2 regions of the Kurthia sp. FSL E2-0154 genome follow, and region 1 is predicted to be linked to the other one. Evidence: riboswitches for the same ligand, from Rfam matches in the RefSeq annotation. Region 1 holds a riboswitch; the other holds the start of a gene.

Region 1 (15,431 bases):
ATTTAAAAAGAATTCTTTCATGTAAGTCAAAATATATTTATCTTTACAAATTTTAAAAATGCTGTTTTGAAAGGGAGCGGGCAAAATCAAGAATTTAAAGCACTCGTAGCATTATATATTTCATTACCAATTCTAACTTCATTCACAACTGTACTTCATTAGAAAATGTATGGAGAGATTACACGGGTTTGGGTATATGCGCTATCACTATTTGTTATGACGATTGTTTTATGTAGCTTTTACATTAAAGAGGCGACACGATTCGATTGTGAAATGAAGGCATTAGTTGAAAAGTTGAAAGACGGGGGTTTTTAATTAAATACTGTAACGATTAGTTTCTTTTTAGGAATTGTAGGTCTAACTTTATTAGTTACATATATTACTGCTAAAAAGACAAAAAATGTAAAAAAACTCTATACAGCTAATGGTAGCTTAATAGGTTGGCAAAATGGTTGGGCTATTTCAGGCGACTACTTATCAGCCGCTACATTTTTAGGTGCAGCGGGTGCAATCGCAACGACAGCTACAGGCTTAATTTCTTGTATTATTTTAGTGCAATTGGTCCAAATATTTGGCGTTCTACAGGAAATACTATTGTTGTTGAAACACCTTTATTCCCATTGACAAAGCATGCAATTATAACTACTCCACTTGGTTTCTTAGCAGGCTATCTCGGCTCGAAACTATCAAGTCGTAAAGTAGACTTAGAAGTATATGCAGAAATTCAAGTAAAATCAAGCACAGGTATTAACGTTTCAGATGTTTTCCATTAAATTGGACGAGGGGTATAACCATAATTGGTTATACCCCTCTTTTTTCATGATATTGCTAATTGTATGTTATCTCAACCCGATCTTCCGGGGAATGTACTACTCTCTTCATTTACTTGCCGCGGTAAAAATTACACTGTTATTCTCTAACCTAAGCAACGTAAACCCTACCTTCTTTTACGTCCTTGTGACCCTATAGTCACGCCAGTGTGAATAAGTATCTTCAAAAACAATCGTGAACTGCCAATTTCTTCAACTAGCTTTTTATCAAGACTTATATCTTCTCATGTTTTCAGCCTTTTGTCAACTTTTCTTTTATTTATATATAGACTAGAGAGGTTTATTTTAAATAGAATTTAATATATAAGTACTTTGCAAACAAAAAATCTCGCATGATTTTTCAATTTAATTTACATCAATTAATTCAAATGTTGTGTGACCATTTTCAACTGCTTTGATTACACCGGCATTCGGAGCATAGTAGACAATTTTGGTATTGGTTCCTTTTGAGTTATAGAACTTTTGGACAACTACTTGTTTAAATGTGCCTGCTTTTACGGTCATTGTATAACTAACTGATGTAATCTTACTATAACCTTTTGTCAGGCTACCAGATGTTGCACCTTTAAAGATTGGTGTGTTGATTGCAAATCCGTATCCTGTATGATAATTAAAGAATGTATAACTTTTAGAAGTCGCTGTTTCGGTATGTGTAAAACCTCGATTCACATTCCCCCACTTCACAATCCCTTTTTCCTGCTTTTGATAAATCGTTTCAATCGTTCCGTTTTCTTCCACATCATATACTTCATATGAACGATTTTGATCACGCGAAAAGCTTATTTTCACTTCTTTTGATACATAATCTTTACTCACATAAGCTGTCTTACCATTATAATTAATTTTCATCCAAGCATCTGATTGTGCCAAAACATGTAGTTTCATATTTTGCTTGATTTCACCTATTTTTTTTGCAGTTGTGTCTGGTGCTATACGTACGTTCAAATTTGTTGTTAAACCTGGAATTGCATAATATGTCCCCGTTATTTGTTGAAATGAACCATCAACAGGTTTCTGCTTTGTTAAATACGAACTTGCTACGTAACCATAACCTGACTGATAACGAATTTTCGACCATTCTTTCCCATAACTTATAACATCAACTTTTGTTTGATCTTTTAAAGTGCCTAATTTTGTCGATGTACTAGATGCGCTTTTTCGAACATTTAATGCAACACCATTTGTCTTCACATAATAAACTGTTGTTGTAGACGGTTGAAGTGCTGGTTTATTTTCCGTTAAATAGATTGTTGCCACATAAGCATACCCTGTTTTATAACGAATTTTCGACCATTCTTTCCCATAGCTTATGACATCTATTTTACTTTTATTTCTTATTGTCCCAAGCTTTTGCGAGTGACTTGATGGACTTTTTCGAACATTCAAATCAATACCTGGTGTACTGACATAATACGTTACAGTTGAAGCAGGTTTTAAAATGGGTCTTTTACTTATTAAATAACTATTCGCTACATAACCATAAACTTTTTTATACTTAATTTTTGACCAGCCATTTTTTGTTGAAATGACGGTTACTTTCGTATTGTTTTGCAATTTTCCCAATGTTGTTGCTTTCGTTGACGCACTTTTTCGAACATTTAGATTGCTACCATTTGTTATACTCACATACTTTATTTGTGTAGCTGCTGATGCTTCAATTGTTGGCGTTTGACCTATTCCAATTGCTAACATAAGCGTTGCGCCAATCATTATTGTTCTTCTCACCCTATAGTCCCTCCTATATTGAAAACATGGATACTCTTTCCAAATGAGTATTATAACTGTCATTCAATAGGCTGACTATACAAAACAACGACTTCCGAACTAAAGATATAGGTTTATTATATGAGTATAGGTTCCAAGTCATTTTATACGATTTGAAACTAGCAATCTATTGGCATAAAACATACTAGGTCATCTACACTAGTCTATTTTTCTAATAGACGATGAAGATTTGCCATCTCAATTGCTGCTACAGCCGAATCATAACCTTTGTTCCCTGCTTTTGTTCCTGCACGTTCTACAGCTTGTTCAATTGACTCCGTTGTGACAACACCAAAAATAATTGGCACATTCGTTTCAAGTGATACTGAAGCAATTCCTTTTGCAGCTTCATTACATACATAGTCATAATGCGTTGTTGCACCACGAATAACCGTTCCAAGACTAATAATCGCGTCATATTTTTTATAATTTGTTAATTGTTTTGCCATATATGGAATTTCAAAAGCCCCCGGTACTTTTACGACATCAATATTTTCTTCTGCTACACCATGTCTTTTTAAACCATCTACCGCTCCTTCTAATAAACGATTTGTGATGAATTCGTTAAATCTTCCTAATACAATCCCAATTTTTAAGTCTTTTCCGATTAATGTTGTTTCAATCATGTTCATTTTGAATACGCTCCTTTTGTTTGTTCAATATATTGTTTTAATGCTTCGATTGAAATGATAGGTAATACGTGTTTTTTAGCGAATGTGATCAAATTTTCACCTGTCAGCATATGTCCGTCATCGCCCATAATTTCACAAATCACTGCTGCTTCTTTTTTATCGCACAACTTTGCCAACTCAACTCCCGCTTCCGTATGCCCATCACGTTCTAATACACCACCAGCTTTTGCAATAAGTGGGAATACATGTCCTGGACGACGAAAATCTTGTGCTACGGTTTGTTCACTTGTTAAAGCTTGAATCGTTAAGGCACGATCATAAGCGCTGATACCTGTTGTCGTATCGATATGGTCAATCGAAATTGTAAAGGCTGTTCCATGATTATCCGTATTATCTACTGTCATCGGCGCTAAGGCTAAGCGTGCCGCCATTTCTTCAGAAATAGGTGTACAAATTAATCCACGACCCTCAATTGCCATGAATGTTACTTGTTCAGGTGTAATTGTTTCAGCTAATGCAACGAGATCTCCTTCATTTTCACGTGCCTCAGAATCAGTCACGATAATCATGCCACCCACTCGTAAGATACGAAGTGCTTCTTCTATTTCTTGCATATTCCTTCACCTCAAAATCCATTTTTTCGTAAAAAATCTTCTGTTAAAATTGTCGCCATTTGGCTTTGCACATATTTTCCGATGTAATCTGTTTCAATATTGACAACATCTCGCACTTTTTTCATATGCAAAATCGTTGTTTCATATGTGTGTGGAATAAGCGAAACTTCAAATGTTCGCGCGTTTAACGCGAAAATTGTTAGGCTAATCCCATCCAATGTCACAGAACCTCTTAAAACCATCTGTTTGATGAATTTCGGTTCTGTTTCAATCGTTAGACGAATTTCATTTGATGTTTTTAAAATTCGTTGAATCTTTCCAACCGTTTCAACATGCCCTGTCACGATATGTCCACCTAACCGCCCCTGTAACTGCAAAGCTCTTTCAACATTTACTTTTTCACGTAATTGTAGACGGTGTAATGTTGTTGTATGAAAGGTTTCTTTCATAACCGTCGCATGAAAAGCGTGCTGTTCTAGTTTTTCAATTGTTAAGCAAACACCATTTACTGCAATCGAATCACCTAAAGCAGCGTCTTCCAGAATCTTTTCTGCTTGAATTTGCAACACCATATTTTCATTCGCTTGTCGAATCGATTGAATTGTTGCCACTTCTTCTACAATCCCTGTAAATATACAAACCACTCCTTTCCCAAAATAAAAAACTACGCTCAATTGATGAATCAATTCAGGGTAGTTTTATGGAAGAATGATTAAAAGTCATGTCTAAATAAACCTGTTAACATACGTCTTTTTAACAAGTTTTGTTCACACATCCTTCTCCCATCCAGACTATACTGTCGGTTCTGGATTCACACCAGCTCCTGCTCCGAAAAGCTCACGGACTTATCGCTCTAACGCGCATCACCGTCGATTGGGAATTTCACCCGACCCCGAAGGATTATTCAGTTTGATACAACAAAAAAAGACCTTCATTTACATGAGGTCGATGAAAAAAGGTATGTCTAAATAAGCCTATGATTTTTCATATCATAAACAAATTTTTACATGTCTTCTCCCATCCAGACTATACTGTCGGTCCTGGATTCACACCAGCTCCTGCTTCGAAAAGCTCACGGACTTATCGCTCTAACGCGCATCACCGTCGATTGGGAATTTCACCCGACCCCGAAGATTTTTTTAATTGTAGCTATACCATACCACTAATTTATTCAGAAAACTAGATTTTTTACAAAAAAAACTCAAAAGACCAAGAATGATCACGTGGCTTTTGAGTAATTCGAGAGGGACTTAAATTGACTAGGATCGTGTGCATTCGAACATTCGACCGGCGAAACGAGTCACTCGCTAAAGATGTTGGGTCACTCGTAGATTGATTCGGGTCATTCGCTCGTCCAAACGGGACATTCGAGGGCGAAACGGATCATTCGTCCATTTATTTCGATTCTAAAGTTGTAACGACGATTTCCGGGCGGTTGAAGACACGTAGTGGGAAGAGACTATTTCCTAGACCACGGCTAATTACGTGTTGCAACTGCTCCACTTGTTCAATTCCTTCTGTGTGTTTTGGGAATAGCGAGGCGTCGTGATTGGCTAATCCACCTAACAATGGTAAGCGAATTTGTCCGCCATGTGCATGTCCTGTGTATGCAAGGTCGATTCCAGCTTGCGCGTATTTTTCGCCAAATTCTGAACGGTGTGCTAATAAGATTTTGAATTGATCTTGTGGAACATTCACCAGCGCTTTTGCCAGCATATCTTCTGTTGTTTCACCTGACAACGGGTCGCTAATACCGATAAGTTGTATACTCGCACCATTGTAGCGGAATGTTTCTGCTTCATTATTTAAAACATGTACCCCCTTTTTTTGGAGTGCTATATGAATCTCTTTAACTCGATTAATTGAAATTTCATGATTACCATCGACAAAATAAGTCGGAGCAATTTTTGTAAAGCCATCAACTGCTTCTAGACTTCTTCCTAATTTATAATTATTACGATCAATTAAATCACCTGTTAAAAAAATTAAATCGGGTTTTTGCTTTTTCACTTGTTCAATTAATCGTTGTTGATGACGACCAAATTTCGCATCGTGCAAATCTGAAATTTGAACAATTGTTAAACCATTCATTTCTTTTGGTAATATTTTTACTTGTAACGTATGTTTTGATAATTGTAGCCATTGATTATTAGTTATATAAAAAATAAAAAGTACAACAAGTGCACCAATTATTTTAATTAGTTTCTTCATATTGAATTCATCCTTTATTTCAACAATAAATTAAGGATAACGAACGATGTAACATTATGCAATGCATATCAATTTATAGAATAAACTATTGAAATAATTAGAATTATCAGAATTATAAAATCGTTTATTTGCACTTTTTTCTACTTTAAGTATTATTTTAGCTATTTTTTTAAATTTATTTGTTTACAAAACAGACTTATATCTTGTGGTTCAATCATTAGAGTGCTATACTTTTTAAAAAAGTCAGAAAAAGGGAGAGAATCGCACATGCAATATTCTAATCGCGTATTAAATACGCCCTCATCATTCATTCGAAATATTTTAAAAGTTACGGACGCGCCAGACGTCATTTCTTTCGCAGGTGGTTTACCAAATCCGATTTCTTTTCCACTTAAAAATTTACAAGAAGCAATCAATCGTGCAATCGATGAGAATGGAAGTAAAATCTTCCAGTATGCTTCAACGAATGGGTACTTACCACTACGTCAATATATTGCTGATAAATATAACCGTAAACATGATTTAGGGATTACAGCAGATGATATCCTATTAACAACAGGTTCACAACAAGCACTATCACTATTATCTCAAGTGTTAATTAATCCTGGTGATGGCATTATTATTGAAGAACCTGGTTATCTAGGTGCGATTCAAGCCTTCACAATGAGTGAACCGTCATTCTACCCTGTTACATTAGAAGAAGATGGGTTAAATCTTGAAGAATTAAAAGTTGCGCTCGATCAGCCGAATGTAAAATTCATCTATACAGTGCCGAACTTCCAAAACCCAACAGGTCTTACATACACAGCAAAACGTCGTAAAGAAGTATATGAATTAATTAAAGACCGCGATATTATTTTAGTAGAAGATGATCCATACGGTGAGCTACGTTTCAAAGGTGATTCATTACCATATATTGCGGCTGGTAAATCAGAAAATAGTGTGTTACTTGGTAGTTTCTCAAAAACCGTTACACCGGGTATGCGTTTAGGCTTTATTATTTCAAAAAATAAAGAATTGATGCGTCATATTGAAACAGCGAAACAAGCATCTGACTTACACACCAACATCTTCTCACAATATGCGATTTATGAATATTTAACGCATAATGAATACGACACGCATGTTCAAAAAATCATCGAACTATATGATGCACAATCGAAAGTGATGTTGGAAGCTTTAGAAGAACTCTTCCCTGAGAATGTAGCATTCACACGTCCTGAAGGTGGCATGTTTGTCTGGGCTACATTAAATAATGGTATGACAGCGATGGAATTCTTCGAAAGAGCGATGGATGTCGGCGTAGCATTCGTACCAGGCGATCCATTCTATACATCGAAAAAAGATGTGAATACACTGCGTCTAAACTACACAAACTCAGCACCCGAAGTAATTCGTGACGGTATTAAACGTCTTGCTACGATTTTAAAAGATGCTGAAATCGTTCAAAAATCATAAATTCATAATGAAAAAAAGGAATCGCTTTACACGCGATTCCTCTTTTTATATCCAGTTATTACTTCGCCTGACGAAGTGTTTGCTCGTCTAATTTAATCGTTTCTGTGTTACGCGTACCATCACTTTGTAAATTATCACGAATTTGAATATATGGTGTATTCAAATTCAGATATGTATTTGATAATAAATCTATTTTATTTTGTTCTGTTAAATCTGCATAGACAGGGTTTGTTGAACCGCCGCCCGAGTTAGCGAATGTGAAAAACATCATCGCAATTGCCATATGGTCAAATGTGTTATTTTTAATACGTATATTTTTTACACCACTCGCTGAAATACCTTTTACAACTTCATTGCGTGGATCCGTTGGTTCGAGTGTGAATGTGTTGTTTTCAATGATGGCGTTTTCCCAATTAAGCGCGCGTATAAAATCGTTTCGTAGGTTTTTCATTGTATTGTTTCGAATCGTAATGTTTTTATGAATTTTCTTTTCTGAGTATTTATGCGTACCAACAGCACGTGGAATATTTTCGAATGTATTATGTTCAATTAATACATCTGTATTTGGTTGTGCATCAAACTTGCTCCAGCGTTGACTCCACCCTTTTGTTTCGCGGTCGGGTGTATCAATATTAATCGCTTCTTTCACCGACGTTAGAGGGTCATTAGCTGATTTAAACGTTGAATTGCGAATCGTTACGTTTTTCGATGCGTCCAGTTCGATGAAGTGCGCATAATTGAAGTTTCGGAATTGAATATTGTCAACAAGAACGTTTTGATTATGCCCCATGATAATTGTAATGCCTTTTGGAACATATTTCATATCAAACGTGACCGTTCCTTTACCGATAAACTTAATATTTTTCTCACCGTTGTATTTTCCATATGCACCGTCAATTAATGCTTTTGAAGGTGATACGAGTTGGAACATCGAAGCAGATGGTGTGATGATATTTGTTCCTGTTTTTGTCGTTTTGACCATTTTGACACCGTCTTGAAATTCTAATGTTACGTTAGATGGAACATAAATCGCATTTGTAATGTTATACGTTCCTTTTTTAATAATGAGTTTGCCACCTTTTTTCTTTTCAAATTCGTTCATATAAGAACGGAATAAATAGTAGTGTTTCGTATATTGATTATACGTACCGTATCGTTGAAACATAGGGTCGAGTGGTTTACTATTCGGTGTGATTGTGTAGGTCTTTGCATTTGCTTCTTCTGGTTGAATGGTTATTACACTTATAATTCCTACTATCAATAAAAGAAACGAAATAATCCTAATTTTATTCATTGTTATTAACTCCTTTAGATATTTATCACAGCGAGAATTATAGCACATAAAAATTTGAAAATGGGTATTTTTTCAATTTAAAAATTCTTTTTTACATGAAAAAGAGATTAGGACATATTGTGTTTTAAACACATACGCCCTAATCTCTTTTTTGTTATTCATTTATAAAATAAGCGACAAAATAAAGGTCCAAATACAGACGAATACGAGGAAGCCTAAACTATATTTTAAGGTCATCTTCGTTAATGTCGATTCTTTTCCTTGCTGTCCTACGGCTGCTGTTGCAATGGCGATTGATTGTGGTGATACGAGTTTGGCAATTACACCACCTACCGTATTCGCTGCAACGAGTAACGTCGAATTAGTTGATAAGGCTCCTCCTGCTGTGGCTTGAATCGGCGCAAATAGCGTATTATTATTTACTACTGAACCCGTCATGAATACGCCAATCCATCCTAATATTGGTGAGATGAATGGAAAAGCACTTCCCGTTTTTGCTGCAGCTTCACCGAGCGCCATTGTCATACCACCATATGTCATGAGTTTGGCAATACCGATAATCGCGCAAATCATAATAATGGGTACCCAGAACTCTTTAACCGTCTCTTTTAATAAACGACCACTTGTTTGGAATGTCATGTTTTTGGTTGTGAGAATCGTGACAATGACTGCAACTAAGAGTGCACTGCCAGTAGCCCCAATAATGTCGAGTGACATATTAATTTCAGAACCCGGAATGGTAAAATTAGCAACAAGTGAAGATAAGGCGCCACCTTCAGCAAATAGACCTTTAAAGGCTGGTAAGCTCCAAATTAAAATGAAAAGTGTAAGGAGATAGAATGGTGACCATGCTTTGATGATGTCTTTTGCTGTATGTTTTTCGTATTCCAAGTCATGTCCACTGAGGAAGAATGTGTTTTTCGGTGACCATTTTTTACAAAGTAACGCAAGTGCGCCCATTGCTAAAATTGGCGGTACGATATCCGCAATTTCTGGTCCTAAAAAGATGGTAAATAGTGCTTGTGATACAGCATATGTGATACCTGTTGTTAAAATGGCTGGCATGGTTTCTTTAATACCTTTAAATCCATCAACAAGCCAGACCATTAAAAATGGGATGGAGAGATTGATCAGAGGTAGTGTTAAAGCTGTCATACGTGATACATCTAAAGATGAGATTCCTTCTTGTAAATCAAATGTATCGATAATCCCGACTGGAATACCAATTGCACCAAAAGCGCCTGAAGCACCGTTTGCAATCAAACAAAGCATAGCTGCTTGTAGTGGTTTAAAACCGAGTGACATGAGAAGTACTGCACAGATTGCAACTGGAACACCAAATCCTGCTGCACCTTCTAAAAAGGCATTAAAACAAAAGCCAATGAGTAGTAATTGAATACGTTGGTCATGTGAAATTCCAGCAATCGAACTACGGATAACATCAAATTTTCCTGAATTCACAGAAATTTTATACAGCCAAACAGCCATAACGATAATATAACCGATTGGTACAAGCCCTTGAATGATACCTTGAATAATACTTCCGACGCCATTTCCAAAAGATAAATGAAAGAAACCATATACTAACACAAAGGTCACAACTAGATTAATTAAAGCTGTTGTAATGCCTTTCATTTTTAAAACGGTTAGACAGATTAAAAATAAAAGGATAGGAATAATCGATACGAGAACGGTTATGCCAATTTGACCAAAAGGGTTATATTGTTCGACTAACATACGATGCGTTCACCTACCCTATTTTTATGAAGACCAAATAGATGCTTGAATATCTTTTAGTGCTTTAACGGATGCATCAAATTTTTCACGTTCATCTGCATCTAAGTCTAATGTAAATACTTTCTCAACACCTTGACGATTAATGAGGCATGGTACACCTGTAAATACATCTTCATGTCCATTTTCCCCACTTTGTAACGCGCCTACAGGTAGAACGACTTGTTCATTGCGTAAAATGGCTTTTGTAATACGCGCAAGCCCCATCGCAATACCGTAGAAGGTTGCACCTTTTGAGTCAATAATTTTATAAGCTGCATCACGTACTTCAATACCTATCGCTTCTTTTCGTTCATCTGATAATTTTAATGCGATTTTTTGACCGTATAACGTAGCTCCACTCCAATAAGGTAATTGTGTATCACCATGTTCACCGATAATATATGCATGAATACTAGTCGGTGCTGTTTGAAATTCTCTACCTAATATATTGCGAAGTCGAGCGGAATCTAAGATAGTACCTGAACTTAAAATACGTTCTTTTGGTAATTTAGAAAATTTCCATGTCGCATATGCCAAGATATCTACTGGGTTAGTTGCGACAATAATAATGCCATTAAATCCTGTATCCATAATTTTTGAGACAATTTCTTCAAATACTGCTATATTTCTGTGTACCAAGTCAATACGTGTCTCACCTGACTTTTGGGCTACTCCTGCACAAATAACAACAATCGCCGCTTCTGCACATTCATCAAAATCTCCAAAACGAATTTTCATAGAGGATGGTGCATAAACGATACCGTCTTGTAAATCTAATACATCACCTGTCGCTTTTTTTTCATTTGCATCCACAATAACTAGTTCATCACTAATTCCTTGATTGACTACTGCATAAGCATAACTTGAGCCAACTGCTCCAGCACCAATTAAAACAATTTTATTGCCTTGTGTTAAGTTCACAGATGTTTCCTCCCTTTTCATCAACTACTTACACATTCCACTGACAAGACAAATTGAAACTCCCAACACATTCCATAAAAATCTCTTTAAACTATAAAAAGTAGAAACTACATTTTATTGTAATTTCTACTTTGTTTATATTTATTCACTTACTTAAAAATCTATTTCTTTTTGCTACGTTTGAACACGAGATATAAAATGACACCAATCACTGCAAGTAAACCAATAAACATTAAAACAGAGGACCATTTTAATACATTTTGAGATTGCTTAGGTGTTGCTTCTTTTTGTTTTTCTACGCTATATTGCGCGCGATTCGTAAATGTTTGCTGTTCTTTATTTTGTACAGCAACTGACGCATCTGCTGATAAATCTTGAATTTGTCGTAAAAATTTTGGTGTAATTTGATTTTGACTATTTGCTTCTCGGTTGAACTGTAATGCTAGATATCCGTCGTCCCAAGGATTCTTTTGAATCGTGGCGTAGCGTGTGATTGTCTCTTTTACAAAACCGTCTTTAGCAAAATCAGGTTGATTATCTTTCATCGATAATGGATTTTTCTTATTTAAATCATCTTGTAAGTTCCCTGCCTCACCTACGAAGATCAGATGATGTCCTTTCAAATCTTCTTTTTGAATCGCATCAGCTGTTTTTAATTCGTAGTTCGGTGCTGAAGTACTTAGAGCAGAAGATGTGTATAGTGCATTCAAGTCCTCTAATGCTACTTTTTCTGTACTTTCAATGATGATATATGTTCCTTGACGTGTATTCGTAAAGATTCCTGGATAGCTTGTTAAACTAGCGACAGCTTGTCGATCATTATCTGTTGTTGAAAAATTTAATGTACTTTCTTTAGAAATAAATAACCATTTTTCTTGATCGTTTGTTGTACATGGATTATTCGTATTTGAACCATTTAACTTAAATTGAATATCTAGTAGATAGTTATTTTTAAGCGCATTCTTTTCAATTGGGACATTGATTTCAAAAAAACCTTCATCTTGTTTAATTTCTTTAAGCGTAATCGCATGTGGAACACCGTTTACTTCCATTACAAGTTCTGCTTGTTTCGCATCTAAAATAGATGATTTTTTTAGTTTTAATGTTGCTGTAATTGCTTTTTCTTCATCAAAATCTTGTGGTAAATAGTAATAATAGTGTCCAGATTCGTACGCTACATTGGAAATTTCAAGATTTTGAATTCCCATTTGTTCAAATGTAACCATTCCTGATTCACGCACAGGTTGTTTCGGCTGTTCTCCAATTGCCAGTGCTTTTCCGCTTAATTGCGAAACAAATTCTTGATTCGATACCACTTCAATTTTAGCGTCTAAATCGTTTGTATTTACTGCTGTTACGACTAAGATATTACGATTTACTTTTTTAATTTTTTCCTGTGCTGTTTGAAGCTGAATGGTATTGTCTGTCGTTTTGACATTCATACGTTTTAAAATATTTTGAACTGATTCTGTTTTAAAATCTTTCATAACACCGACAATGATTTTATTCGTTTGACGATTTTCAAAATCTTTCTCTTTTACTAATGCAATTTGATTTTGATTTGCCGCTTGCTTTTTTAAATAACTAACTATTTTTAAGGCTGCATCCATCGTGTTAACATCTGCATCGTCTGGAATGACAACATCTGTTTTTGATTGGAATGATGTAAATTTAGATGGGTAGTCTTGTAACATTAATTCACCTGCTGTGACATCTCCCTGAATTTGAAGGTATGATGCTGGGTTAATACGTAACCAGTTTCCTGATGTATTATTTTCAACACAGACACCTTGCTTAATAATGCCATAAAAGACGATTGTTATTTCATGCGCCCCTTTTTTTAGTGCTTTTCCTTTTAAATCTAATTGAACAGTGGTTTTCACTTTATTTCCATCTAATTTTACTGTTTTTTGATTTTCTCCATCTACTCGAATCGTTAAAGATGACGGTGATATGAGCAGTGAACTATGCTCTACATCCAAAACAAGTTGATTCTTCCCCTTTTGTGCATCTTCTGCTAAATAGTAATTATACGTAAATGAATCAGAAACACCTTGTAAATTAATCGCGGTAGTTGTAATTGGTTCTTTTTTAACTTCCTTTGCTGAAACGGTTATATTAAAAAACATAAACGATAGGAAGGCGAGTGTTACAAACCCAAAGAATTGTTTAATCATCTTTTTTACCTCCTTGGTCTTTCTGGCTAAAGCGTTCCGTTTTATACCATTTGACTTCTTCTTTGAATATGGCGCGTTTTATTTCTTGGTACAGTGAATATACAACAAGTGCAATCCACATTTGTGAGTACGTAAAATACATCAGGATTACGTAGAAAAAGTTTTTTCGATTCATCTCATTTCGTTCGATACTTAGTGTAATCATTACTTCACCTAAGAATAATAGGAAAGCGAGAATCCAAAGGGCAATCGCTACATTTCCAATAGCTAAATTCAAATCATAAAAGAGATTAACGATAAATAAACCATTTGAAAGAATAACACCGAAAAAGAAAAGGAAGTACGTAAAGAAGAAATAAAATAAATCAAAAATAATACGTTTTCTTTTTAATGTTGCGAATTGCCGTAAAAACTTTAAGACAACGTATTGATTTCCCATTGCCCAGCGTGTTCGCTGTTTCCACCATACACCGAGTGTTTCAGGTTCTTGTTCCCATGTAATGGCTTTAGGGAAAAATCGAATATGATAACCAAGATTGTAAACACGAATCGTTAATTCCGTATCTTCTGCTAACGCCTTTACATCCCAACCGCCAAGTTCTTCAATAACCGAGCGACGAATCGCAAAGTTAGTGCCTGGAATCGTTGCGACACCAAACCATTTCCAACGTCCACCTTGTGCCATCCATTGAAAACAAATCGTTTCAATGTTAATAAATCGGGTTAACCATGTTTTTGCGGCATTGATTACGCGAAACTTACCGACCATTGCGGCCGCTTTTGGGTCATTTATAAGACCCATTACTAAATACCAAACAGCTTTTTTCTCTGGTGTGTTATCTGCATCATATACACAAATAATCTCACTTGTTGAATTAGCTAGAGCTTCATTCAATGCAGAAGATTTCCCTTTCCCTTTATTCGGTGGTTTTGTTTCTAATACGCGAATGAATGGATAGCGATCCGCAAATTCTTGTGCAATTTCGCCTGTACGATCTGAAGAATTATCGTTGATGACAATAATATCAAGCTTATCTTTCGGGTAATATAATCGTGACATAGCAGTCAATGTTTGCTCCATAACTACCTCTTCATTATGTGAGGGAATAAATATACTAACTGTAGGTAAATCAATCATATTTTTTTCCCACTCTGGAATCACACGTTCATACGTACGGTAATGACGATATCCTCCTTGCATTAAAAACATGTGATAGAGGAGCATAACCCAAATTAAAATTAAAGCGGTAAAAAAAAGTATATTAGCCATTTGGTTTCCTCTCCTCAAATAATCGTTTTTTCAATGTGAATCGTAAGCGAATAACGTTTAAGAAAAAAATAAGTACAAATAAAAATACAATCCAAAATAGTACCCAAAGTGAAAATTCAAAAGGACTTGTTTGCCACTTTTTCTTAATGAAATCGAGGTATTTTTTTTGCTGCTTTACCTCAAGCGCTCCTTTGGCAGTTTGCTGTATTGTAATATGTTTTATCTGTACGTCTGATTTAACTTCACGCAGATTTTGCCATTCAAATTGTGGGAATGATTCAAAAATATCCAATGTACGTTCAATGGTTTTAGGATTAAGCTGCATATTTATCTTTATCCCTGCCATAGAGCCTTTTATTTTCAACAAATCTTTCAACTCATGAACAAGTGTTGGTTCACCTTCTAATCCATTTATAACGGGTTTTATATTTGTAGAATAGACTTGTAAATGATTCATATAGGCCGGTTTCGTAATAAGCGGTTG
Region 2 (15,431 bases), 630 kb from region 1:
ATGAAGCAGATCCAAATCTTTTAAATACAAGTATTGAAGTATCTGCTTACATGTATGAAATCGCAACGAAGAAAACGCACGAAGAAGCGAAGCAAGCTGTACTTGATGTGTTAAATTCAGGTGAACCAGTGAAGAAGTTTGAAGAGATGGTGAGAGCGCAACGCTTGAACGATTCAAATGAAGAAATTGATTTGAACTTTGAACCAGCATATCGTGTAGCTGTAAAAGCGCCGAAAGAAGCGCATGGTTATATTGAAAAAATTGATGCACAAACAATTGGACAAATTTCATTAGATTTAGGTGCAGGTCGTCATACAAAAGCAGATGAGCTCGATTACTTTGCAGGTGTAGAATTACACAAAGTAAAAGGTGATGCTGTAAAGCCGGATGATGTCGTGATGGAACTGTATGCAAGTAAGCCAATTGATGAAGCATTTGCAGTGCGTGCGCAACAGTCGATTACGTATAGTGAACAGCCAGTCGATGCAATTGATGCAAAAAGTGTTTTAAAAAGTAAAGATTTAAGTCAATGATTGAAAACATCTTGAGGTTTTAAAAATCTCAAGATGTTTTTTTGTCTTTTAAGAAGAATTTTAAAAATAAAAACGTTTTCATAGAAAAACAATGATTGGCACAATTCCCCATCCTATGATAAAGTTTTTTAATAAAGAAAATTCCGACCATTCACACAATGGCGGATTCAGGGGGATTTGACATGCATTTATATGGCACACAAGCAGTAAATGAAAAAGGGCATTTAACAATTGGGGGAGTCGATACAACAGAACTAGCCGCTACATACGGAACACCACAATTTGTATATGATCTAGCGCTATTTAGAGAACGTGCGCGTGGTTTTGTGGATACATTTGAAAAAGCAGGTGTGAAAGCACAGGTAGCCTATGCTTCAAAAGCTTTCTCATCAGTAGCGATTTATCAAGTGGCTGCACAGGAAGGGTTATCGGTGGATGTCGTGTCAGGTGGAGAACTATATACAGCTTTAAAAGCTGGATTCCCAAGTGCTAAAATCCATTTCCATGGCAATAACAAATCACTAGAGGAATTACATCAAGCATTCGATTCAAAAATCGGTTGTATCGTCATTGATAACTTCTATGAAATTGAAAAATTAAAAGAATTAGCAACAGTAAAGCAACAGAAGATGGATGTATTAATTCGTGTAACACCAGGTGTTGAAGCACATACACATGATTTTATTACAACAGGTCAAGCTGATTCGAAATTCGGGTTTGACTTAAGCAATGGTCAAGCAGATGAAGCTTTTCAACAGCTTTATCAACATGACTTCCTTCAATTAAAAGGCATGCACTGTCATATTGGCTCGCAAATCTTTGAAACAGAAGCATTTAGCTTAGCTGCACAAAAAGTAGTAGCGAAAATGGCTGAGTGGGAAAAAACAACAGGATTCAAAGCGACAGTATTAAATCTTGGTGGTGGATTCGGTATTCGTTACACAGAAGAAGATGCACCTCTTGAGCCAGCTGTTTATGTAGATGATATGATACAAGCTGTGAAAAAAGAAGCAGCGGCACACGAAGTCGCTTTACCTGAAATTTGGATCGAACCAGGTCGTTCATTAGTAGGGGATGCTGGAACGACACTTTACACAATTGGTTCAAGTAAAGTAGTACCAGATGTACGCAACTATATCGCAATCGATGGTGGCATGAGTGATAACATTCGTCCAGCATTATATGATGCAAAATATGAAGGTGTACTTGCAAATAAGATGAATGAAAAAGCAGATACGGTTTATACAATTGCAGGAAAGTTATGTGAATCAGGCGATAAAATTATCGAAGATTTAACATTACCAAAAGCAGAAGCACATGATTTACTTGCGACATTCTGTACAGGTGCTTATGGTTATGCGATGGCAAGTAATTATAATCGTATGCCGCGTCCAGCAGTTGTTTTCGTTGAAGATGGCCAACATCAATTAGTTGTAAAAAGAGAAACAATGGAAGATTTAGTGAAATTAGATTTACCATTCACGCTAGGTGAATAATTCTGTTTTATCCTAAAAAATGGCAAAAAAGTTGCGGGATAGTAAAATTTCGTGTAGTATAGCCAAGTATATAGTTTAGGTTTAAAAAAAGAGGGATTATAATCTATGTTAAATCGATATAAAAAAACATACGAAAAAATCGCAATGGGGCTACTTTCTTTTATGCCAGATGAAAAAGATTTAAAAGTATTGCAACAAACGATTCAAAAGTATGATACCGAACAAGATTGGGAATTATATTTGTATAAGCTAGATGCCGACTACATTGGTTTAATCGGTGTGGAACGATTCGATACAGAATTGATTGTCCGTCATATCTCAGTTGACCCTTCTCATAGAGGAGAAGGAATTGGGACAACGATGGTACAAGAGTTAGCAGAGCAAAATCCTACTTGTCGTGTAAGTGCTTGTCAATTGACTAAGCCATTTATCGAAAAATGTCTTCATACAAAAGAAGAAGCAGACATTCACGTATAATGTCTGCTTCTTTTCATGTTTAGCGTTGTTTTGTAGCGAGTGCCAACTCACGCGCTTCAATGACTTCTGTCCGGTCACGTAAGCGGTGTTTATTCAATAAATAGTCTGGATCAATTACAGGAAGCTGTTCTATCTCATTTTGAACCACTTCTTTTAATAGATGATCTGTTATATCAATTGAAAAAGTTTTAAAACGAGCGCCTTCAGTAATAGCGAGTCTTGTCTGTTCAATTTGATGTAGCAAGTCATCATAGTCGATTTTTTCAGCGAAAGGCGTAGTTCGTGCTGCATGCAATAACGCGTGACTTCGTACCAATAACGTTTTTGCACCGCGGCTATTTCCTCGGCGCCAATGATATAAACCCGTCGCAAGTTGAATATAACCTACAAGTGGATGTTTACGCTCTCTTTCTGCAATCTCCTTCCAATAATCTTCTAATACTTCATGGCATTCAAAAAAATCTTGATTCCCGTTGAAATATGTGAGAAATTGGACGAATGCAGGATGGTTCATCGGGTGCATTTTATTCACCTTTCCTCTATACTAAATTTGATATGAATGTTAGGTGGTTATCATATGTCTTATGAAGTGAAAGTAGAGGCCTTTGAAGGACCTCTCGATTTATTATTACACTTAATTCATCGTTTGGAAATTGATATATATGATATTCCAATGCGTGAGATTACAGCTCAGTATATGGAACATATTCGTGCAATGCAAGTACTTGAATTAAATGAAGCAAGTGAATATTTAGTAATGGCAGCGACATTACTTGAAATTAAAAGTAAAATGCTCTTACCTGTTCATGAAGGTGAGTTCGATGAAATTGATATTGACGATGATTTTACCGATCCTCGTGACGAATTAGTGGCAAAACTGATTGAGTATCGCAAATACAAAGAAGCTGCTTTAAAATTAAAAGAAAAAGAAGAAGAACGTGTTCAAACTTATACACGTCCGCCAAGTGACTTATCCGACTATATGCAAGATGAACAGATGCAATTATTTGATACAAGTGTGAACGTTTATGATTTAGTCGCGGCTTTTCAAAAAATGTTACGTCGAAAACGTTTAAAAGCACCACTAAGTACACGAGTAGCTAAACAAGGCGTATCGATTCGACAACAAATGCAGTCGATTGTGGAACGACTAAAACAAGCAAAACAACCGCTTGATTTTTATGATTTATTTGAATCAGATGATAAACCGACGCTTGTTTTAACGTTTTTATCACTACTTGAATTAATGAAGCGTCAAATGGTCATGGTGGAACAACAACAAAATTTTGAACAACTATTTGTTATTTTAAAAGAAGGAGATGTCGATGATGCAACATTCGAATCCATTGATGAGTAAAATTGAAAGTCTTCTCTTTGTCATTGGTGAAGATGGCTTAACTATTTCACAACTAAGCCAATTAACAGAGTCGACAGAACAAGAATTAACAGAAGCACTTCACTCTATGATGAATCAATATGAATTAGATGCTTCAAGAGGGATTACATTAAAAGAGATTGCAGGTACATATCAACTCGTATCAAAGCTTGAAAATGTTGAAGTGATTGAAAAGTTGGTTGAAAATCCACCAGCACAATCACTATCGCAAGCAGCGCTCGAAGTGTTAGCGATTGTCGCTTATAAGCAGCCCATCCCTCGTGTTGAAGTAGAAGAGTTGCGTGGTGTAAAGTGTGAACGCGCACTGCACACGCTTAATCAAAAAGGACTTATTCAAGAGGTAGGACGTGTTGAGGGAACGGGTCGCGCTATTTTATATGGTACGACAAAAGAATTCCTAAATTACTTTGGTCTAAAAAATATAGAGGAACTACCTCCTTTAGAAGAACAAGATCAATTACCGGAAGACGGACAAGATTTATTCATGTCAAAATTCCAAGAAGCTTTTTTAGAAGAAGCAAATCAATCATAATAACAAAACAAAATCAGGATGAATTCCTATGAGGTGAATAGAATGGAAAGACTACAAAAAGTAATTGCACACGCAGGTGTTGCATCAAGAAGAAAAGCAGAACAACTAATTTTAGAAGGTAAAGTAAAAGTGAACGGCGTCGTTGTACGTGAACTAGGTACAAAAGTGACAAGCTCAGATCAAGTAGAAGTTGAAAACGTAAAAATCGAATCAGAGAAAAAAGTATACTATTTACTATATAAACCACGTGGTGTCATCTCAGCTGTATCAGATGACCGTGGACGTAAAACAGTTGTCGATTTATTCCCAGAAGTAGAAGAACGTATTTTCCCAGTTGGTCGTCTAGACTATGATACATCAGGTGTTCTGTTATTAACGAATGATGGAGATTTTGCGAATAAATTAACGCACCCTCGTTATAACATTGATAAAACGTATGTAGCGAAAATTAAAGGTGTTTTACGTCGTGAAGAAATTCGTCAACTTGAAAAAGGTGTCATGTTAGAAGATGGCAAAACAGCGCCAGCTCGTGTGCGTATTATTTCTTCTGATGTAAAATTAGACAAATCAATTGTCGCAATTACAATTCACGAAGGACGTAATCGTCAAGTTCGTCGTATGTTTGAAGCAGTAGGGCACCCTGTAAGTAAATTAAAGCGTGAAGAATTTGCTTTCTTAACACCAATTGGTCTAAATGCAGGGGAATCACGTGAATTAACAGCACATGAAGTAAAGCAACTTCGCGTGTTAGCTGAAACAGGTAAAATCGGGTAATCGTCAATTCGTCTATAAGGAGGTAATGGAATAAATGCAACGAAAGAGAAAAAGATTATTCATTCGTTCCATTATTTTAGCCGTCCTCGTAGCAGCAATTAGTTATACAGTGTATGTCACCGCTACGGGTGGTTCAAAAAAAGTCGTCAAAGAAGGCGACCAAGCACCAAACTTTGTATTAACAGATTTAAACGGGAAAAAACATCAACTGTCTGATTATAAAGGTCGTGGCGTTCTTCTGAATTTTTGGGGAACGTGGTGTCCGCCTTGTAAAAAAGAAATGCCTGCTTTAAATGAAGCATATAAAGCATTTGAAGATAAGGGTGTACAAGTAATTAGTATTAATATTGCGCAATCTGATTTTGAAGTACGTGATTTTGTGTCTTCTTATGGACTGGATTTTCCAATGACGATTGATCAGACAAAATCCGTTATGCGTGCGTACAATGTAGACCAATTACCTGCTACATTTTTAATTGATTCTAAGGGGAAAATTAAGCGCATTCTAACATATGGAATTACAGAAAAAGAATTTAAACAGTATATGGAGAGCATTCAACCTTAAATAAGGGAGTTTTCTAAATATGAAAAAAATTGTATGTGCGTGTAGTTACGAAAATCCAGAAGGGACACACCTCTGTGCGCAGTGTGGCAGACCGCTAACAAAAGAAGATGAAGAAAAAAAGGTCGTTGATATGCGTTATGATGGAACAGCCATTCGTTCTAAAACGTATAAAAAATCTTTTATAGACCGAATATGGAATTTCTTTTCAAGCGTCAAAGTAGGCGTATCGCTCATCGTTATTACGCTCGTCCTCGCTGCTATTGGTACATTTTTACCACAGATTATGTTTGTATCCGTCCCACCAGGTATGGAAACAATCGATGTTTATGAAGAAAAGTATGGCTTTTTCGGTAAAATCTATTATGTATTAGGATTTTCAAATATTTATGCTTCTTGGTGGTTCCAAACAATTGTCGGGATGTTAGCTGTCTCGATTATTATCGCTAGTCTTGATCGTGGTATTCCACTTTATAAAGCTCTAAAACACCAACGTGTGCGTCGCCATGCGTCGTTTATGAAGCGTCAGCGTCTTGTATCTGAAACAGTAGAAGATGAAAAACAGGCTGCTGAAACATTTGAATTAGCAGAGCAAACGCTAAAATCAATGCGCTATCATGTCAAAAGAGAACAAGGTGCATTACTGGCTGAAAAAGGACGTTTTTCTCGTTTTGGACCGTATATCAATCATGTTGGGTTAATTATTTTCATATCAGGTGTCATGTTGCGCTTAATGCCTGGTTTTTATGTAGATGAAAGCCTCTGGGTGCGCGAAGGAGAAACAACTGCCATTCCAGGTGTAGAAGGTTATTACATAAAAAATAATCAATTTATTTTAGAAACATATGATGAAAAAGATTTAAAAGGACAAGATTCTGAGCGAGTAGAACAAGCGATTAATACACGCGCTAAAAACTATCAGACAGATGTGACCTTGTATAAAGAAGATGGCACACCTTTAGCAGGTGATACAGCTGATTTACAAAAAATCGGTCAATATAGTATTCAAGTGAATAAACCATTAAAATACGATGGTTTTGCTTTATATCAAACAGATTTCAAGCAAGATGAATTGAAGACGATGACGTTTGATTTAGTTAATAAAACAAGCAAAAAATCTTTAGGGCAAATTACGATTGACTTACGTAACCCGAAAAAAGAATATGTAATTAACAAACAAACAAAAGTAGCACTACAAAAATACTATCCAGATTTTACTGAATTTAAAGATGGTGAACCTCAAACAGCTTCATCTATTCCAAACAATCCAGCTTTTATTTTTAAGATGATAACACCTGAACAGCCAAAGGGTGAAACAAGTTTTGTAGCAATTCGCCAAACATTAGAGCCATTTGGAGAAACAACATATAAAATGAAGTTCCAATCTGTTGAAACGCGAGACGCTTCGAATCTAACTGTTCGAAAAGATAAAACATTACCGATTTTGTTAGTCGGAGGTATTATTTTTATGATTGGTGTAACAATGGGTTCTTATTGGAGTCATCGTCGTATCTGGTTGCAACGAACAGAAGATGGTCGTGTGTTACTTGCAGCGCATACGAATAAAAATTGGTTTAGCATGAAAAAAGACGTAAGTGAAGTATGCACATCTGCGCATTTAACAGACTATCATGATCAGCTAGAGGAGAGAGAGAAACAATGAATCTATTAGATCTTAGTGGGACATTACTATTAATCGCTTTCATCGCTTATTTACTTGCTATTTTGTTATTTGGTGGTGCGATTCGCCATAAACAACGCGATGTTTCTACCTCAAATAAACATTGGGGTAATGCTGCGATGGTTGTGACGATCATTGGGTTTATAAGCAATGTCTTGTATTTTATTACACGTTGGATTTATGCAGAACATGCGCCTGTTAGTAATATGTTCGAATTTGCCACAGCCTTTGGTATGTTTATTGTTGGTGCGTTTTTAATTATGTATTGGATGTACCGTTTAGCAACACTTGGTATCGTAGCTCTTTCAATTGCAGTGCTACTCATCGCATTTGCAAGTATGTTCCCAAGTGACGTGACACCATTGATTCCAGCACTAAAATCATATTGGTTAACTATCCATGTTATTACGACGGTAATTGGCGAAGCCATCTTAGCGATGAGTGCTGTAGCAGGTCTCGTTTACTTACTTAAAACAGTATCATTTAAAAAGCCGAGTAAGGAGCGCTTCTGGTTAGAAGTTGTGATGTATAGTCTAGTAGTCGTGATTGGTTTTGTTGTTGTAACTGCAATTTTTAGTAGTATGCACTATGATGCGGAATTTAGTTATATTGATACAGAACAACAACAAGTGGAAATTACGTATAACACGCCACCGCTATTCGGTATGCATGAAAGTAGGGCATTAACGCCTGAGCGCATGCAACCACTTATGGATATGCCAGCTAGCATTAATGCGAAAAAGTTAACAACCGTCGTTTGGTCATTTATCGTCGGTACGATTTTATATGGATTATTGCGTTTATTCTGCCGAAAACCTTTGGCGCAAGTCGTACAACCACTTGTAAAACAGACGAACATTACATTGATGGATGAAATCGGATACCGAGCTGTATTAATCGGATTCCCTGTTTTCACGCTAGGTGCACTTGTCTTTGCGATGATTTGGGCGCAAGAAGCATGGACGCGTTTCTGGGCGTGGGATCCAAAAGAAGTTTGGGCGCTCATTACATGGTTGTTCTATGCAGCTTTCTTACACCTTCGTCTATCAAAAGGATGGGAAGGGAAAAAATCGGCTTGGTTAGCTGTGATTGGTTTTGCAATTATTATGTTTAACTTTGTCGCAGTGAATTTAATTATCGCAGGCTTGCATTCATACGCAGAATAGTAAAAATAAAAGAGAGTAGTATTCGCTTCGAGAGGAGAGAAACTACTCTTTTTTACTCGAAAAGTAACTATGGCATAATCAGAAAGAGTCATTTAAAATAGAATATGTATGGTAAAAAAAGGATGGTTTATTCCGTTTTCCTGTTTAATTTGAACAAACGGTGGATAAAAGCGTCAAAATCGTGTCAATCCTGTGTACACTAGATGTGGTTTCCTTTTCATTTATATGGCGGGGTTGTACAATAAGATTATAAGAGTCCGGGGAGGAATTATTTGTGAGTGAACAAATTTCAATTTTAGTTGTAGATGATGAAGATCGTATTCGTCGTCTCATTCGAATGTACTTAGAACGTGAAGGATACTTAGTAGAAGAAGCAGAGAATGGTGTAGAAGCCGTAGAGAAAGCTTTAGAAAATGACTACCACTGTATCATTTTAGATATTATGATGCCAGAGATGGACGGCTTACAAGCGGCAGAAAATATTCGTGAGAAAAAGACAACACCAATTGTTTTATTAACAGCAAAAGGCGAAGAAGCGAATCGTGTACAAGGGTTTGAAATGGGTGCAGATGACTATATTGTAAAACCATTTAGTCCACGTGAAGTTGTATTGCGTATTAAAGCGATTTTACGTCGCTCAGCTGCTTACTCACCTATTTCATCTACATCGGCTTCAAAAGATTTAGTGGTCTTCCCGCATCTAACAATTGACCATGATGCGCACCGCGTTTCCGCAGATGGGGAAGAAGTGAACTTAACGCCGAAAGAATACGAATTACTTTATTTCTTAGCGAAGTCACCAGATAAAGTATTTGACCGTGAGCAGCTATTAAAAGAAGTATGGCATTATGACTTCTTCGGTGATTTACGTACAGTAGATACGCATGTAAAGCGTTTACGTGAAAAGTTAAATCGCGTATCAGAAGATGCGGCGAAGATGATTGTAACGGTTTGGGGCGTAGGTTATAAATTCGAGGTCGTAAATGACTAGAATATGGAATAGTGTTGTCGGGAAGCTATGGGTAACCATATTGCTTCTCGTTTCATTTGTACTGTTTATTTTCACAGTACTCATGCTCGAATTTTTATCGAATTTTAATACACAACAAGCAGAAAAAACATTACGCCAAGAAGCTACAACCATTGCACGAATTGTGAATGAACATGATTCGCTCGCTGCTACAGAATCCATTATTAACGATATTTTAGGAGAAGAAACGAATGCTTTAATTTCTTCTAAGCAAGGGAAGATTCAATATTCACTTCAAGAAGGGTTAAATCAAAAAGAAATTCGTGAAAAAATCATTCAAAACCATGCTTTTGACAAGGTCTATGAATCAGATGAACCGATTGTAAAAGAGATGTTATTACCATCTACAACAGATAAAGAACATATGGAGAATTATATTGTGCTCGCGTCGCCGATTAATGTAGACCAAAAAGTGCATGGTGCAGTTTTCATCTATCAAAGCCCAGATGCTGTTCATCGTACGACAAAAGAGACAACAAAAATCGTCTTCTTATCTGCTGCAATTGCTTTAGTGTTAACGACATTCTTTGCGTTCTTCTTATCAAGTCGTATTACTTCACCGCTTCGTAAAATGCGTGAAGCTGCATTTGAAGTCGCAAAAGGCAAGTTCGATTCAAAAGTACCTGTATTGAGTCGTGATGAGATTGGACAGCTTGCAACGGCCTTCAATCAAATGGGTAGACAGTTAAAGCACCATGTGGAAGTCATTAATCAAGAGAAAGAACAGTTATCGAGTATTTTAACGTCTATGACAGATGCGGTAATTACGTTTAATCGTGATCGTACAATTTTGTTAAGTAATCCACCAGCCGAATTATTATTACAAAAATGGTTCTTATCGAAAGAAGATCAGTCAAAACCATTGCCAATAGCTATCTATCATATGCTAGAACATGTACTTGATTTAGAAGAAGAACTAGAGGAAGAATTAGAAATTGATGGTGTATATTATGTCATTTCAATTAGCCCTTTATATAGTGCTGAATCAGTACGTGGTGCAGTAGCTGTTTTGCGAGATAAGACAGAAGAACATCGCCTTGATAAATTGCGTTCAGATTTCATTGCAAATGTATCACATGAGTTACGTACACCTATTTCGATGCTTCAAGGATATAGTGAAGCCATCTTAGACGGAGTTGTGTCTTCGGAGGAAGAACGCAATGAAATGATGCGTATTATTTATGATGAATCACAGCGCATGAGCCGATTAGTAACCGACTTACTCGATTTAGCGCGTATGGAATCTGGGAAGATGCGTTTATATCTCGATGATTTAAGTATTAATCAAGTATTTGAACGTATGACACAGAAGTTCGTACAGCGTGGGAAAGAAAAAGGAATCGAAGTAAGTTATGAAACAGAGTTCTCAGATGATGCGCGCGTTCAGATTGATGAAGACCGCATCGAACAAGTTGTAACGAATTTAGTGGATAACGCAATTCGTCATACAGCAAGTGGTGGGCATGTAAAGGTGCTAGCAGACCAATATGCAGGACAAGTGCGCATTCGTATTCAAGACGATGGTGCTGGTATTCCGAAAGAAGACCTTGCATATGTCTTTGAACGCTTTTATAAAGCAGATAAAGCACGAACAAGAGGTAAGGGTGGCACAGGTTTAGGTCTAGCCATTGCAAGTAATATTATTAATGCACATCGAGGCCGTATTACGGTAGAAAGCGAAGTAGATGTAGGTACAACCTTTACATTCTTCCTACCACTACCAGATGAAATTTAATGAATAAAGAAAAAGTCTTGAATTCGAGAGAAAATTCTCTTTACAATTCAAGACTTTTTTTGTATGATGAATGTGTGGAAAAAATAAATACGGTTCATCTTCGGGGCAGGGTGTAATTCCCGACCGGCGGTAATGAAGTGTTTAACACTTCTCAGCCCGCGAACCTTAACAGGTTGATTTGGTGCAACTCCAAAGCCGACAGTATAGTCTGGATGGGAGAAGGTGAAGGTACAGCGTTGTGTTCATAAAAATGAGTGAACAACGTTTATTTAATGTTACCTAATTCTCCCGCGTAGAAGTACTTCTACGTGGGAGTTCTATTTTAAATAAGCACACGCGCAGCCTTACCTCTTTTTGAAGTGATCCGCAACAAAAGGAGAAAACAGAATATGAAGAACAAGAAGTTACGTCGCATGATTGCAATTGGGATGCTAAGTAGTATTGCATTTTTACTACATTTAATTAATTTTCCAATTCCGCCATTCCCGAATTTTTTAGAGGTAGATTTCGGTGATATCCCAGCGTTAGTCGCAATGATTATTATGGGACCACTTGCAGGGATTTTAGTCGAGCTACTAAAGAATGTCATTGACTGGGTATACACAGGTAGTCCAACGGGGGTACCAGTAGGGCATATGGCAAACTTTGTAACAGGCTTATTATTTATCCTTCCAACGTACTTTGTTTATAAAAAATTAAGTACAAAAAAAGGATTGGGAATTGGTCTTGTTGTAGGTACAATCTCTATGGCAGTAGGTATGAGTGTATTAAATTACTTCGTCTTTATGCCAATGTATAATTACTTCTTAAACATGCCTGTTGAAACAGGGGCTGCATTACGTGCTACAATCGTAGCGGGTGTGCTACCATTCAATATTATTAAAGGTATTCTTGTAACAATTGTCTTCCTACTATTATTTAATGTAATGGGTAAGTGGATGACGAAAGAACGCAGAAGTTTCCAAGCATAACTAAAAAAGCTTTGGCATTTAAGAAAATGCCAAAGCTTTTTGTATGAGTTTTAATGTTGTACACGTAGTAATTGTGCATGTAATAAGCGATTGCGTACGGCAACGCCTGCTAGCGCAGATAAAACAGCTTTAATTACACCAACAAGTAAGAATGGATAGACACCGCCCATAAATGCACCAGTCCAAGATAAATCAGCACTAAATTTTAGCCAGATTGTACCGAAAGCAAGTGTTACAATCATTCCGATAATATTGGCAATGATCGCTTGTACCTTTGTAAAACCGAATTTTTCAAGGTATAAACCGATTGCTACAGCTGCTGGTAGGAAGCCGATAATATAGCCACCAGTTGGTCCTGCAACAACGCCTAGACCACCTGACATACCACTGAAGACTGGGATCCCAATTGCGCCTAGTAATATGTAAATAAATACAGATAGCGAGCCATAACGAAGTCCTAGAATTGTAACAGCTAAACCAATTGCAAATGTTTGTCCTGTAATTGGAATGAGTGGTAGTGGAATCGTAACCTGTGCAAAAATCCCGATAATTGCTGCGAATAATGCGGAAAGAATCCACATCTTCAATTGTTCATTTCTCATAAAAATCCCCTTTGTGTAAACTTATTTTAAAAGTAGTTAACCAAAATATAATGAAAAAATGAAAAAAGGTCAATACTTTTTTTGTAACATCAACGTAAAGTATATGACGTATATAACAAAAAAATATCATTTTAAAGTAACAACTTACAATAAATGTCAGAGAATTTGCAAAAAGATTAGAAATATGTATAATAAGACAAAGACGATTGAACAAATTAAAAAATAAGAAATTTGCTTCAATATGAGAAAAAATGACTGATAAAATAGAGAGGGGAAGCTTTGTGACCGAAAGGAAACTACTCAGTGCTTTCATTACATCTCTTGCTGCGTTTTTTATATTACCGATGCTATATAGTAATCAGCAAGATGATTTTTTGACTTCGGCATTAAACATTAGTATGTATTCATTTCCTTTAATTTTTACATATGGATTAATCATATCCTATGTATCGGACTTTTTTGCTTCATCCAAACGAAATATTTCAGGTGTATCTTTTTTATTCCATTCTTTACTAGGTTCAACAGTAGCTGTACCGATTTTTATTTATAGTTGGATGAATGATGAAGTTGAAACGGCGATGCAACCAGAAATTTGGACAGCAGGCTTTACATTAGGCGCGGTATTTTTCACAGCCGATGTTTCGTTAAAGTATTTAGGGAAGTATTTAGTATTAAATAGAGGAGCTTAGTTCATTCGAATGAATTGGGCTTTACGTAATTTGAAACATACATAACTAAAAGTATAGAAGTATAACATATGAAAATAGGGTGGGATATACGTGTAAAAAAACATCATCCTACATAAGCATAAGAAAAACTGGAATCGCGCTGTAGTGCGGTTCCAGTTTTTTATTGCGAACGCTAAAAAAGGAAAGTGAAATATTTGCCCAGCCTCTTCTTACGATTATTGGGAAGGTGATTTAAAGTAGTCAAAGATAAACTGTTGGAATTTTTGAGCAGCAGGTGATAAATAACGCCCTTCAGACCAAGCCATACCAATAATACGTTCAGCATTGACATCTGTTAGTGGGATTTTGGTAATACGTTTTTGATTAATTTCATCACCTTCAGGCAGAATTGATACACCAAGACCAGCGGCTACAAAGCCAGCAACGGTTGCGACTTCGTCACCTTCAAACGTAATACGTGGCTCAATATTTTTCTCTTGAAATAGCTCATCCATTTGAATACGAAGTGCATAGCCCTTTTTTAATAAGATAAAAGATTCTTGTCCGAGCTCTGTTAAAGTAATCGAATCTTTATTTGCTAGTGCATGGTTGCTTGGTACAATAGCGACCAATTTCTCGCGCCATAACTCACGCCATTCAATCGGCTTTTCTACCTCCATTTCTGCAAGTAAACAAAGATCTAAATCACCAGACTTCAATTCGAGTAATTGTAAATGTGTATGATTTTGTTTTAAAGAAAAGTGAATTTGTTCATTTTTTTTACGGAAATGTCGGATTAAATCGGGCACAACATTCGTTCCGAGGGTATGTAAGAAACCTAGTGATACTTCACCATGATTTGGATCCACAATTTGTTGAATCTCTTGCAAACCATCCTGATATTCTCGCATAATATTATGTACACGTTTTACAAATAGTTCACCGTAGCGATTGAGGCGAATTGAGCGTCCTTGACGTTCGAATAACGGGACGCCAAGCTCGTCTTCTAATCTGGCAATAGAGCGACTAAGAGCAGGTTGCGAAATGGATAATTGTTCTGCTGCTTTTGTCATATGCTGGATTTTTGCGAGCATTTGAAAATACTCCAGTTGTTGCCATTCCATCTATTTTCCCCCCTAAACTTTCATAAATGTAATCGTTCTTTGATCCGCATCATATAAACACCATTCGCGATGAAAGATGACAGAACCGACATTGATGGCATAGCGCTTTTTTGTTAAATGAATAGGCTCATTCCATTTGAAAGGTTGTGTGATTCCCTTATGGAAAAGTGCAGAATGATGGCTATGCCCGAAAAAAGTAAGTGGTTCACTATTTTTTTTAATGACAGGTGTAACATCGTCTAACCATTCAAATTGATGTCCGTGAATTAATTGAGCGCCTTCAATCTCCATTGTTTCAGGTAAAGATCCAAAAAGTGTTTGCCCAGTTACTTGCATGATGCGCAATTCTTGGTTTCCGATAATAGAAGGGAAATCAAGTAGTTGAATGAAATCATATGGTAATTTAGCAGCCACATGTAAAGGAAGCGACTGTTTTTTATGTGCTTTCTTTTTGCTAATCGTACATTCAAATAAATCACCCAAACCGATACGAATAGCAGAAGAAGCTGTTGCATCAATATGTTCTAAAACGGATTGTGTATCCTCTTTATGGGAATGTAGATCCCCTAATAAAGCATATTTCATAAAATAACTCCTTTTAATCCTCAATTAATAATAGTTTACCAAATAATTAGGTCACTTTATATAAACATGTATTTTTAAAAAAGCATAATATGGGTAAAT

What was found. A riboswitch is a leader RNA that binds a small molecule or an ion and turns the genes downstream of it on or off. The one in region 1 is predicted to bind FMN.
Region 2: linked by a shared signal. The riboswitch ahead of MHB75_RS02670 (ECF transporter S component) and the one ahead of ribE (riboflavin synthase) in region 1 are both predicted to bind FMN.

The regions. Positions count from the first base shown of each region.
Region 1 is NZ_JBBOPO010000001.1:1,181,184-1,196,614, forward strand. It holds gene MHB75_RS15095 (hypothetical protein) at 217-315, shown strand; gene MHB75_RS05765 (sodium:solute symporter family transporter) at 331-624, shown strand; gene MHB75_RS05770 (hypothetical protein) at 540-773, shown strand; gene MHB75_RS05775 (SH3 domain-containing protein) at 1,176-2,555, opposite strand; gene ribH (6,7-dimethyl-8-ribityllumazine synthase) at 2,759-3,226, opposite strand; partial or broken gene ribB (3,4-dihydroxy-2-butanone-4-phosphate synthase) at 3,256-3,840, opposite strand; gene ribE (riboflavin synthase) at 3,852-4,484, opposite strand; FMN riboswitch at 4,611-4,744, opposite strand; FMN riboswitch at 4,846-4,979, opposite strand; gene MHB75_RS05795 (metallophosphoesterase) at 5,236-6,051, opposite strand; gene MHB75_RS05800 (aminotransferase-like domain-containing protein) at 6,319-7,509, shown strand; gene MHB75_RS05805 (right-handed parallel beta-helix repeat-containing protein) at 7,568-8,803, opposite strand; gene MHB75_RS05810 (L-lactate permease) at 8,966-10,540, opposite strand; gene MHB75_RS05815 (L-lactate dehydrogenase) at 10,565-11,500, opposite strand; gene MHB75_RS05820 (cellulose biosynthesis cyclic di-GMP-binding regulatory protein BcsB) at 11,662-13,677, opposite strand; gene MHB75_RS05825 (glycosyltransferase family 2 protein) at 13,670-14,947, opposite strand; gene MHB75_RS05830 (DUF2334 domain-containing protein) at 14,940-15,431, opposite strand, start outside.
Region 2 is NZ_JBBOPO010000001.1:552,603-568,033, forward strand. It holds gene MHB75_RS02610 (thymidine phosphorylase) at 1-533, shown strand, start outside; gene lysA (diaminopimelate decarboxylase) at 716-2,029, shown strand; gene MHB75_RS02620 (GNAT family N-acetyltransferase) at 2,135-2,506, shown strand; gene MHB75_RS02625 (DUF309 domain-containing protein) at 2,526-3,029, opposite strand; gene MHB75_RS02630 (segregation/condensation protein A) at 3,084-3,863, shown strand; gene scpB (SMC-Scp complex subunit ScpB) at 3,835-4,434, shown strand; gene MHB75_RS02640 (pseudouridine synthase) at 4,477-5,208, shown strand; gene resA (thiol-disulfide oxidoreductase ResA) at 5,243-5,773, shown strand; gene resB (cytochrome c biogenesis protein ResB) at 5,793-7,433, shown strand; gene ccsB (c-type cytochrome biogenesis protein CcsB) at 7,430-8,617, shown strand; gene MHB75_RS02660 (response regulator transcription factor) at 8,892-9,608, shown strand; gene MHB75_RS02665 (ATP-binding protein) at 9,601-11,382, shown strand; FMN riboswitch at 11,475-11,610, shown strand; gene MHB75_RS02670 (ECF transporter S component) at 11,772-12,353, shown strand; gene MHB75_RS02675 (biotin transporter BioY) at 12,404-12,955, opposite strand; gene MHB75_RS02680 (hypothetical protein) at 13,237-13,644, shown strand; gene MHB75_RS02685 (LysR family transcriptional regulator) at 13,860-14,747, opposite strand; gene MHB75_RS02690 (metallophosphoesterase family protein) at 14,760-15,332, opposite strand.